Regions from separate parts of the Clostridium sp. ETTB3 genome, predicted to be linked through region 1. Evidence: a T-box and tRNA genes for the amino acid it is inferred to sense, from the RefSeq annotation. Region 1 holds a T-box; the other holds one or more tRNA genes.
What was found. The T-box of region 1 lies ahead of argS (arginine--tRNA ligase). A T-box ahead of a tRNA ligase gene usually reads a tRNA of that ligase, here a tRNA-Arg.
Positions count from the first base shown of each region.

Region 2: it has a tRNA-Arg gene. The T-box ahead of argS (arginine--tRNA ligase) is inferred to sense a tRNA for this amino acid. The anticodon was not compared.

Region 1 is NZ_CP199832.1:2,798,794-2,803,448, reverse strand. Features, by position in the region: gene ACUN06_RS13440 (replicative DNA helicase) at 1-855, shown strand, start outside; gene proC (pyrroline-5-carboxylate reductase) at 1,025-1,825, shown strand; T-box leader at 1,928-2,146, shown strand; gene argS (arginine--tRNA ligase) at 2,198-3,955, shown strand; gene ACUN06_RS13425 (NAD(P)-dependent malic enzyme) at 4,099-4,655, opposite strand, start outside.
Region 2 is NZ_CP199832.1:565,599-570,253, forward strand. Features, by position in the region: gene ACUN06_RS02800 (glycosyltransferase) at 1-396, shown strand, start outside; gene ACUN06_RS02805 (hypothetical protein) at 539-1,300, opposite strand; tRNA gene ACUN06_RS02810 (tRNA-Glu) at 1,719-1,793, shown strand; tRNA gene ACUN06_RS02815 (tRNA-Gly) at 1,797-1,870, shown strand; tRNA gene ACUN06_RS02820 (tRNA-Arg) at 1,877-1,953, shown strand; tRNA gene ACUN06_RS02825 (tRNA-Lys) at 1,959-2,034, shown strand; gene ACUN06_RS02830 (ammonium transporter) at 2,262-3,971, opposite strand; gene ACUN06_RS02835 (glutamine synthetase III family protein) at 4,193-4,655, opposite strand, start outside.

The sequences.
Region 1 (4,655 bases):
TCTGATGTTCTTGAAAGAGGATTTTTAGAAATCGAAAGATTATTCAATAATAGAGGAGCCATAACAGGGGTTGGATCAGGAATAAAGGACTTAGATGCTAAAACATCTGGATTTCAAAAAGGTGATATGGTATTAATTGCAGCAAGGCCTTCTATGGGTAAAACAACCTTTTCTTTAAATATTGCAGAAAATGCAGCATTAAAAGAAGGAAAAAGTGTAGTTATATTTTCACTAGAAATGTCTAAGGAGCAATTGGCTTATAAATTATTATGTTCGCAAGCAAATGTTGATATGTTAAAACTTAGAACAGGTAACTTAGAAGATGATGATTGGGAAAGAATAGCAAGAGCAACAGGCCCTTTAGCTAATGCTAAGATATATATTGATGATACTGCTGGTATAAGTGTTATGGATATGAGATCTAAGTGTAGAAAAATAAAAATGGAGCATGGAATTGATATGATTCTTATTGATTACTTGCAACTTATGTCTGGTAGTGCAGGAAGTGATAATAGACAACAAGAAGTATCTGAAATTTCAAGATCTATTAAAGCATTAGCAAAGGAAATGGAATGTCCTGTAATAGCATTATCACAGTTATCACGTGCACCAGAGCAAAGAGCAGACCATAGACCAATGTTATCTGATTTAAGAGAATCTGGATCAATAGAGCAAGATGCCGATGTTGTTATGTTTTTATATAGAGATGAATATTATAATAAAGAAACAGAAGAAAAAGGTATTGGTGAATGTATCATAGCAAAACAAAGAAACGGCCCAGTTGGTACTGTTAAAATGGCATGGATTGGAGCACATTCTAAGTTTGCAGACTTAGAACTGGTACATAAAGAATAGAACTTAGTTAGTTAAGAGTGACAAGTTTCAAGTTAAGGAAAAAATTCAGCTTATGCTGAATTTTTGAAAGTATAAATATAAGAAACTACGCTAAGTAGTTTCAACAGAAAATTTGCCACTTTCCACTTGCCACTAATAAAACTACTAACTAGTCTAAGGAGTGTGTTTTATGAATAAAAGAATTGGATTTATTGGATGTGGAAACATGGGAAAGGCCATGTTGGGATCATTAGTTAAGTCAAAAGATATAAATAATGAAGATATTATGGTTTCTACAAAAAGTAATACTTCTGCTCAGAATATAATTAAAGAATTTAATGTAAAGGCAACAACTATTAATAGTGAGGTTACTAAAAATTCAGATATAATATTTTTAGCTGTAAAGCCATTTTTCTTTAAGGAAGTTATAGAAGAAATAAAAGATGTAGTTAAAGAAGATGTTATTATTATTTCAATAGCAGCAGGCGTTACAATAGAGCAAATAGAAGAATGGTTTGGTAAGAAAATTAAGTTAGTTAGAACAATGCCAAATACACCAGCATTAGTTGGAGAAGGAATGTCTGCTATTTGTCCTAATAATAATGTATCTGAAGAAGAATTAAATTATATAGGTAAGTTATATAATTTATTTGGAAAGTATGAAGTGATTGCAGAAAAAGATTTTCATGCATTTATAGCATTATGTGGATCCTCACCAGCTTATGTATTTATGTTTATTGAAGCAATGGCTGATGCAGGAGTTAAGTTAGGATTACCTAGAGCAAAAGCATATAAACTAGCAGAACAATCTATATTAGGTTCAGCAAAGTTAGCATTAGAAACAGGAAAACATCCTGGAGTTCTTAAAGATGAAGTTTGTTCACCAGGGGGAACTACTATTGAAGCTGTAATAGATCTTGAGAAAAATGGATTTAGAAATACTGTTATAAGTGCTATTGAAAAATGTGCAAATAAGTCTAAAAACATTTAATGAATTTATGATTTAAATAATTTATTGTGGAAATGTATTATTCAAACATATATAATAATAAATAATGAATAAATTATTGTTATGGTGAAATAATTAAAAATATAAAATTCTAAGAAAAGAGTAGTACTTATTCAAGTATATTTTACAGCGAGTGAGGGAGGGTGTAAGCCTTGCAAAATATGGAATAAGGAATAGGACCTTGGAGAAGCTGCTTGAGTATAATATTTATATAAGGGTAAGCCGTTAACTGCGTTAAAGTTTTAAGTGAACTAAAATTTTTAGTTAAATTGAGTGGTACCGCGGAAATATTCCGTCTCTTTGAATGAAAAGAGGCGGTTTTTTTATATGTTTAAAATAAGAGGAGGTAAAGTTATGAAAATATTTATTGAAAAAATAAATGATGTAGTAAAAAGTGCTTTTGAAGAACTTGGATATGATAAAGAAACAGGAAAGGTAAATGTATCTAATAGACCTGATTTATGTCAATATCAATGTAATGGAGCTTTAGCAAATGCTAAAAAGCATAAAAAAGCACCAATGGTAATAGCACAAGAGGTTGTTGAAAAATTAAAGGGTAATGGAATGTTTGCAAAGCTAGAAGCTGTTGCTCCTGGGTTTATTAACATGAATATTAATGATGAATTTTTAGTAAATTACGTTAATGAAATGAATAAAGATGAACAGTTTGGTGTCTCAAAAACAACAGAAATTAAAAAAATAGTTGTTGATTATGGTGGAGCTAATGTTGCTAAGCCCTTACATATAGGGCATTTAAGATCTGCAATAATAGGAGAAAGTATAAAGAGAATTGCAAAATTCCTAGGTCATGATGTTATTGGAGATGTTCATTTAGGAGATTGGGGTCTTCAAATGGGAATGGTAATATCAGAAGTTGAGAGAAGAAATCCTTCTTTACCATACTTTGATGAAAACTTTACTGGAGAATATCCAGAAGAAGCACCATTTACAATAGATGAACTTGAAGAAATATATCCATATGCAAGTAAATTAGCTAAAAGTGATGAAAAGGTAATGGAAGCTGCAAAGCAAGCTACAGTTGAACTTCAACAAGGAAGAAGAGGGTATTTTGCTTTGTGGAAACATATATTAAATGTTTCTGTTGCTGACTTAAAGAAAAATTATGGAGCGTTAGATGTTAATTTTGAATTATGGAATGGCGAAAGTGATGCACAAAAATTAATTCCATCAATGATAGAAGAGTTAAAAGAAAAAGGATTTGCAAAAGAAAGTGAAGGAGCTTTAGTATTTGATGTAAGTGAAGAAACTGACAAGAGTCCAGTTCCACCACTATTATTATTAAAATCTGATGGAGCAGCTTTATATGGAACTACTGATTTAGCTACAGTTGTAGAAAGAGTTAGAGATATGAAAGCTGATGAAATAATATATCTTGCAGATAAGAGACAAGGACTTCATTATGAGCAATTCTTTAGAGCTGCTAAAAAATCAGGAATAGCACATGAAGGTACTATTTTAGATTTCATTGGTTTTGGTACAATGAATGGAAAAGATGGTAAGCCATTTAAGACTCGTGAAGGTGGGGTAATGAGACTTGCAGACTTAATAAGTATGATTAAGGAAGCTGGTAAAGAAAAGCTTAAAGATAATAAGAATATAGCAGAAGAAGATGTTGAAGAAATATCTTCAAAAGTTGGATTAGCGGCATTAAAATATGGTGATTTATCAAATCAAGCAGCTAAGGATTATGTGTTTGATATAGATAGATTTGCTTCATTTGAAGGAAATACTGGTCCATATATCTTATATACAATTGTAAGAATTAAGTCTATATTAAATAAGGCAGAGGAATTTAAAGCTCAAAATATTATATCAGTGCCTCAAAGTGAATCTGAAAGAGGGTTAATGCTTCAATTAGCTAAATTTAATGAAGTTATAGAATTAAGCTTTAGAGATAGAGCTCCACATAAAATATGTGAATTCCTTTATGAGTTATCTAATAACTTTAATAAGTTCTATAATGATACAAGAATATTATCAGAAGAAGATGAGGCTAAAAAATCATCTTGGTTAAGCTTAATAAATCTTGTTAAAAATGTTTTAGAACAAGGTTTAGATTTATTAGGTATGGAAAGTGTAGAAAGAATGTAATTATCCTAATTAAGACTAAAAAAATTATATTTATAGTATAAGTCAATTTAAATAGTTTAAAAGAAAAAATGGAGAAAGTGACGCATAAATTATTTGTGTGACATCTTTTCCATTTTTTATTATTTAAATAAAACTTTAATTATTTAAATTGTTGCAACTCCACTTTTTATAGCAGCATCTTTAACAGCTTGGGCAACTCTTTTTTGAACATCTAAATTAAATGCTTTAGGAATAATATAGTTTGGATTAAGTTCTTCATCAGAAACAGAATCAGCAATGGCATGAGCAGCTGCAATTTTCATTTCTTCATTAATCTCAGTAGCTCTAACATCTAAGGCACCCCTAAATATTCCAGGGAATGCTAAAACATTGTTTATTTGATTAGGAAAATCAGAGCGACCTGTACCAATTACTTTTGCTCCAGCATTCTTAGCATCATCAGGAAAAATTTCTGGTGTTGGATTAGCCATAGCAAATAATATTGAATCAGAATTCATTGAAGTAACCATTTCTTTTGATACTATGTTAGGAGCGGAAACCCCTATAAACACATCAGCATTTTTAATAACATCACATAATAACCCAGATTCATTATTTGGATTTGTAATATTAGAAAGTTCAGTAAAATAAGGATTACTATAAGTAGAATTTCTATTTAAAGCACCATCTCTATCACAAACAATTATATTTTTAGCACCAT
Region 2 (4,655 bases), 590 kb from region 1:
GAACAATTAGGATATTTTAATGAAGAAACAGGTAGGTGTGATTCTGATTATTCAATTAGAATAAAAGAATTTACGAATTATAAAATGGCATTAGTAAGTAGTATTGTAATAGATCAAAAGCAAAAAATAGATTGTAGTGAATGCATTATTAATAATATTTGTAAAGCTAAAATTAATAATACAACTTGTTTTAAGATTAGAGATAGTAAATATCAAAATTTAATATTTGAAGCTAATTCTAAGAATTTAGTTAAATTATATTATAACGAAATAAAGGAAGGTAAGAGAACTCCATATTGTGCATCTATTCATGATGAAAAATCTATGAAAAATAATTATTATAATAAAAGTAGGGCAGAACAAATATTTAAATATTATATTAACAATGCAAATTAAAAATATTTAAATATTATATTAAAGTAAAAAATTGGGATGTCGCATTAAGAATAAATACTACAATATATTGTATTAATTTTTATTTTTTAAAACAATATATTGTGTATAAAAGTTTTAGTGCGACAGCCCAAATTTTTTTACTTTATCTAAATAAATTTATACCTCTTGAACGGAATATATTAGGGTTTGGAAAAGCTATTCCAATTGCAAAGCCTTCTATTATAGTATATTCATTATTATTATAATATGCTTGAATAATAGTAGGTGATTTTGTAGATAAAATAGGTGTTTTAGTATTAGAATTATAATAAGTTATATCAGCTACACTTATTGAATTAGTAATAGCTTCATTTGTAATATCATTAAGATCAAAGGTAGTTATAGGAGTAGAACTTTCATCAGTAATTTCAATACTTGGAGTAGATCCAATTCCTATTAATTCTTCAACAAGCCAAGGTGAACCATTAGTTATATATTGTTGTAAATTACCACTAAGATTTTCAGATGAATTTGAAGCGTATAAATCTGCAATATATAAAGTATAGTCATTTATATGAAATCCAGAAGAATTTAAGTAAGAGATATTAGAAATTTCAAATAAAGCAGAATGACTTTCATTAGAAACGTCTGCTATCAATGCAGGAGTTCCAGAAATATTTGTATAATTTGAGTATCCAAATGAACTTGTTGAAGTAACAGGAACAGATGTAGAGTTTAATAAAATATTACTAGAAGAAGTATTTGTTAAATCAAATGAAAGGGTTGAGCCATCATTAAATTTAACATATAAGCCTGTTAAAGTTTCACCAGGAGATAATGAAATATTACCAAAATTAATCCAAGCTATAATAGCAGAATTTTTTCCTGAGTTAGGATTTGCATATGACAATGATAATTGTCGCATAATAAACCTCCATAAAGATAATTTATATAATTAGTTACAATATACTTTATGATTGATTTTATTTAATAGTGAATAGTTTAGCGTATAGCCTTAGGTAATAAAGGGATAGTTAGTGTAGAAAATAAAAATAAAAGTGGTAATACAATTATATTTTCTAAAAAGTATATTAATGAATTATTATAATTAAAAGGTGATATTTTTGATAAAAAAATAATAAAAAACATTTAGATGATTTTAAAATCACAAATATTAACAATGAAATTGAACTAATAGATATTTATAATCTGGGATAATATGAAAAAAGAAGAAGGGAAATCGAATACATTAAAAATTTTTTTAAAAAGTTTTTAAAATAGTGTTGACTTTTGTCTGAAAACAATGTAATATACAAAAAGTAGTCAGTAGGATATGCTGATATGGCCCCTTGGTCAAGCGGTCAAGACACCACCCTTTCACGGTGGTAACAGGGGTTCGATTCCCCTAGGGGTCACCATATGCGGGTATCGTATATCGGTAATACTCCAGCCTTCCAAGCTGGAAAGGTGGGTTCGATTCCCACTACCCGCTCCATCAAATGCGTGTTTAGCTCAGCTGGATAGAGCAACGCCCTTCTAAGGCGTGGGTCAGGAGTTCGAATCTCTTAACACGCACCAATTTTGGTTTACTAGCTCAGTCGGTAGAGCACTTGACTTTTAATCAAGGTGTCCGGGGTTCGATTCCCCGGTAAGCCACCAAAAGAAACTCTATTGAGTTTCTTTTTTATTTAAATTAATTATTGTGTATAAGTGATAATTAATTTAGTAAAATCTGTGGATAAGAATAAATATTGTGTGAATATTTGATTAAAAATCAATAAGTTCCATTAAATAAAATTGATGTAAAAATGGGGATGTCGCATTAAGAATAAATATTACAAGATATTGTGTATAAAAGTTTTAGTGTGACAGCCCCTTTAATTGATTTATTTTTTATCATCTTCATCTTGTAATGCATCATAACCTTCTTCGTTAGTTCTAATTTTAATAACATTTTCAATATCTTCTATAAATATCTTGCCATCACCAATTTTACCTGTATATAAAGATTTCTTAACAACTTTAATTAATGTATCAACAGGGATTTTACATACTACAATTTCTACTTTTAATTGAGGTAATAAGGTAACTTCATCTAAGGCAACACCTCTATAATATTCAGTAGCTCCCTTTTGCATTCCATAACCTAAAACATTTGTAACAGTCATACCCGTAATTCCTAACTTGTCTAGTGATGATTTTAATCTTTCAAATCTATCTTGTTTAGTTAATATAACGACTTTAGTAAATTTGGCATCTGTTTTAGAGGTATTATAAATAACTGGAATTGTATCTGTGCTATCATCAATATGTGAAGATGGTGGTGTGATAGTAGCAGAACTTTGAGAATATGAAATTCCAGCAAGTGAAGGATTCATAGGCATAAAATCAGCGTAACTACTTTCAAGTCCATGTTCCTTTTTATCAAGTCCTTCAATTTCTTCTTCAGCAGAAACACGAAGACCAACAGTTTTCTTAATTACATTAAATACAATAATCATAGTTATAGTAACCCAAGCCATGACGCAAATAACACCTAAAAGTTGAATTCCTAAGAATTTGAAACCATCACCATAAAATAACCCGCCATCGACTGCAAAAAATCCAGTTAAAATAGTACCAAGGGCTCCACAAACACCATGAACAGAAATAGCACCAACAGGATCATCAACTTTTAATTTCTTTTCTATAAATTCAACAGCAAATACAACAGTAAATCCTGCAAAAAGTCCTATAAAAAATGCACCAGCAGGAGTAACTAAATCACATCCAGCAGTTATTGCAACAAGTCCAGCTAATGAACCATTTAATGTCATAGAAACATCAGGTTTCTTATATCTTATCCAAGTTATTATTAAAACAGCGCATGTAGCAGTAGCAGCAGCAATATTAGTTGTAACAAATATTTTACTTGCAGCTAATATTGATTCATCTCCAGTCATTGAAACTGTAGAACAACCATTAAATCCAAACCAAGCAAACCAAAGAATAAATACACCTAAGGCACCTAGTGTTAGGCTGTGTCCAGGAATTGCATGTGCCTTACCATCTTTAGAATATTTTCCAATACGAGGACCAAGTATTGAAGCACCAATCAATGCTGCAATACCACCAACCATATGAACAGCTGTAGAACCAGCAAAATCATGGAATCCTAATTTAGATAAGAAGCCTCCGCCCCAAATCCAGTGTCCAGAAATAGGATAAATAACTGCACTTATTATTAAGCTATATAAGCAATAAGATGAAAATTTAGTTCTTTCTGCCATGGCACCTGAAACTATAGTAGCTGCAGTTGCACAGAAAACTGTTTGGAAGATAACAAAGGCAAATGTAGGAATAGATGAACTATAATCACCTCTTATAAATAAATCAAGTCCACCAACTAATGGACTATCCCCTCCAAACATAAGACCAAAGCCAATAAACCAAAATACAACAGTACCTATAGCAAAATCAATTAAGTTTTTCATGATAATATTACCGGCATTTTTAGCTCTTGTAAAACCGGTTTCTACCATGGCAAAACCTGCTTGCATGAAAAATACTAAAGCTGCTCCTAATAAAGTCCAAATCGTGTCTAATGCTGAATACATATAAAATTCCTCCTTATACTTAAAGTTAACAGTTTAAATTGCTTGGATGATATTTTTTTTATAAGCTTTTAAAGTATATAAATAATAACAATTTTTTAAACATCATTAAGTTTAAACACTAACTATTTTAATTTTTTTTTATAAAATAAATTAGGCATGTATTTTATCTAGAATTTATAATAATCTAGTTTAAAATACACGCCTTTGTGTAACTAAGATATTTAATTAACGCTAAATAATAATTCACCGTAACTAGGAAGTGTCCAATATTTTTTACTTACAAGAGTTTCAAGTTCATCAACTACAGCTCGTAATTGTTGCATATTCATAAATACTGGTTCTCTATAATATTTAGCTAAATCAAGAGCTTCTGTATGAAGTTTAGCATCTAATACTGACTTTTCTAAATCTTCAAGTTTGCTATATAATGAATTTCCTAAAGCAGAAATCTTATTAAGAATATTTTCTTCTAAACAACATTGGATAGAAGAAGATAATTTCTTTTTATTATTTGCAATTTCTGCAATTTCTCCTTGATATCCAAGAATAGCTGGAATTATTTCTTTTTTAGCTAAATCAATCATAGTTAATGCTTCTATATGAATGGTTTTACTATAATTGTCCAATAAGATTTCATATCTTGAATATAATTCAGTTTCTGATAAAACATGATGTTTAGTAAAT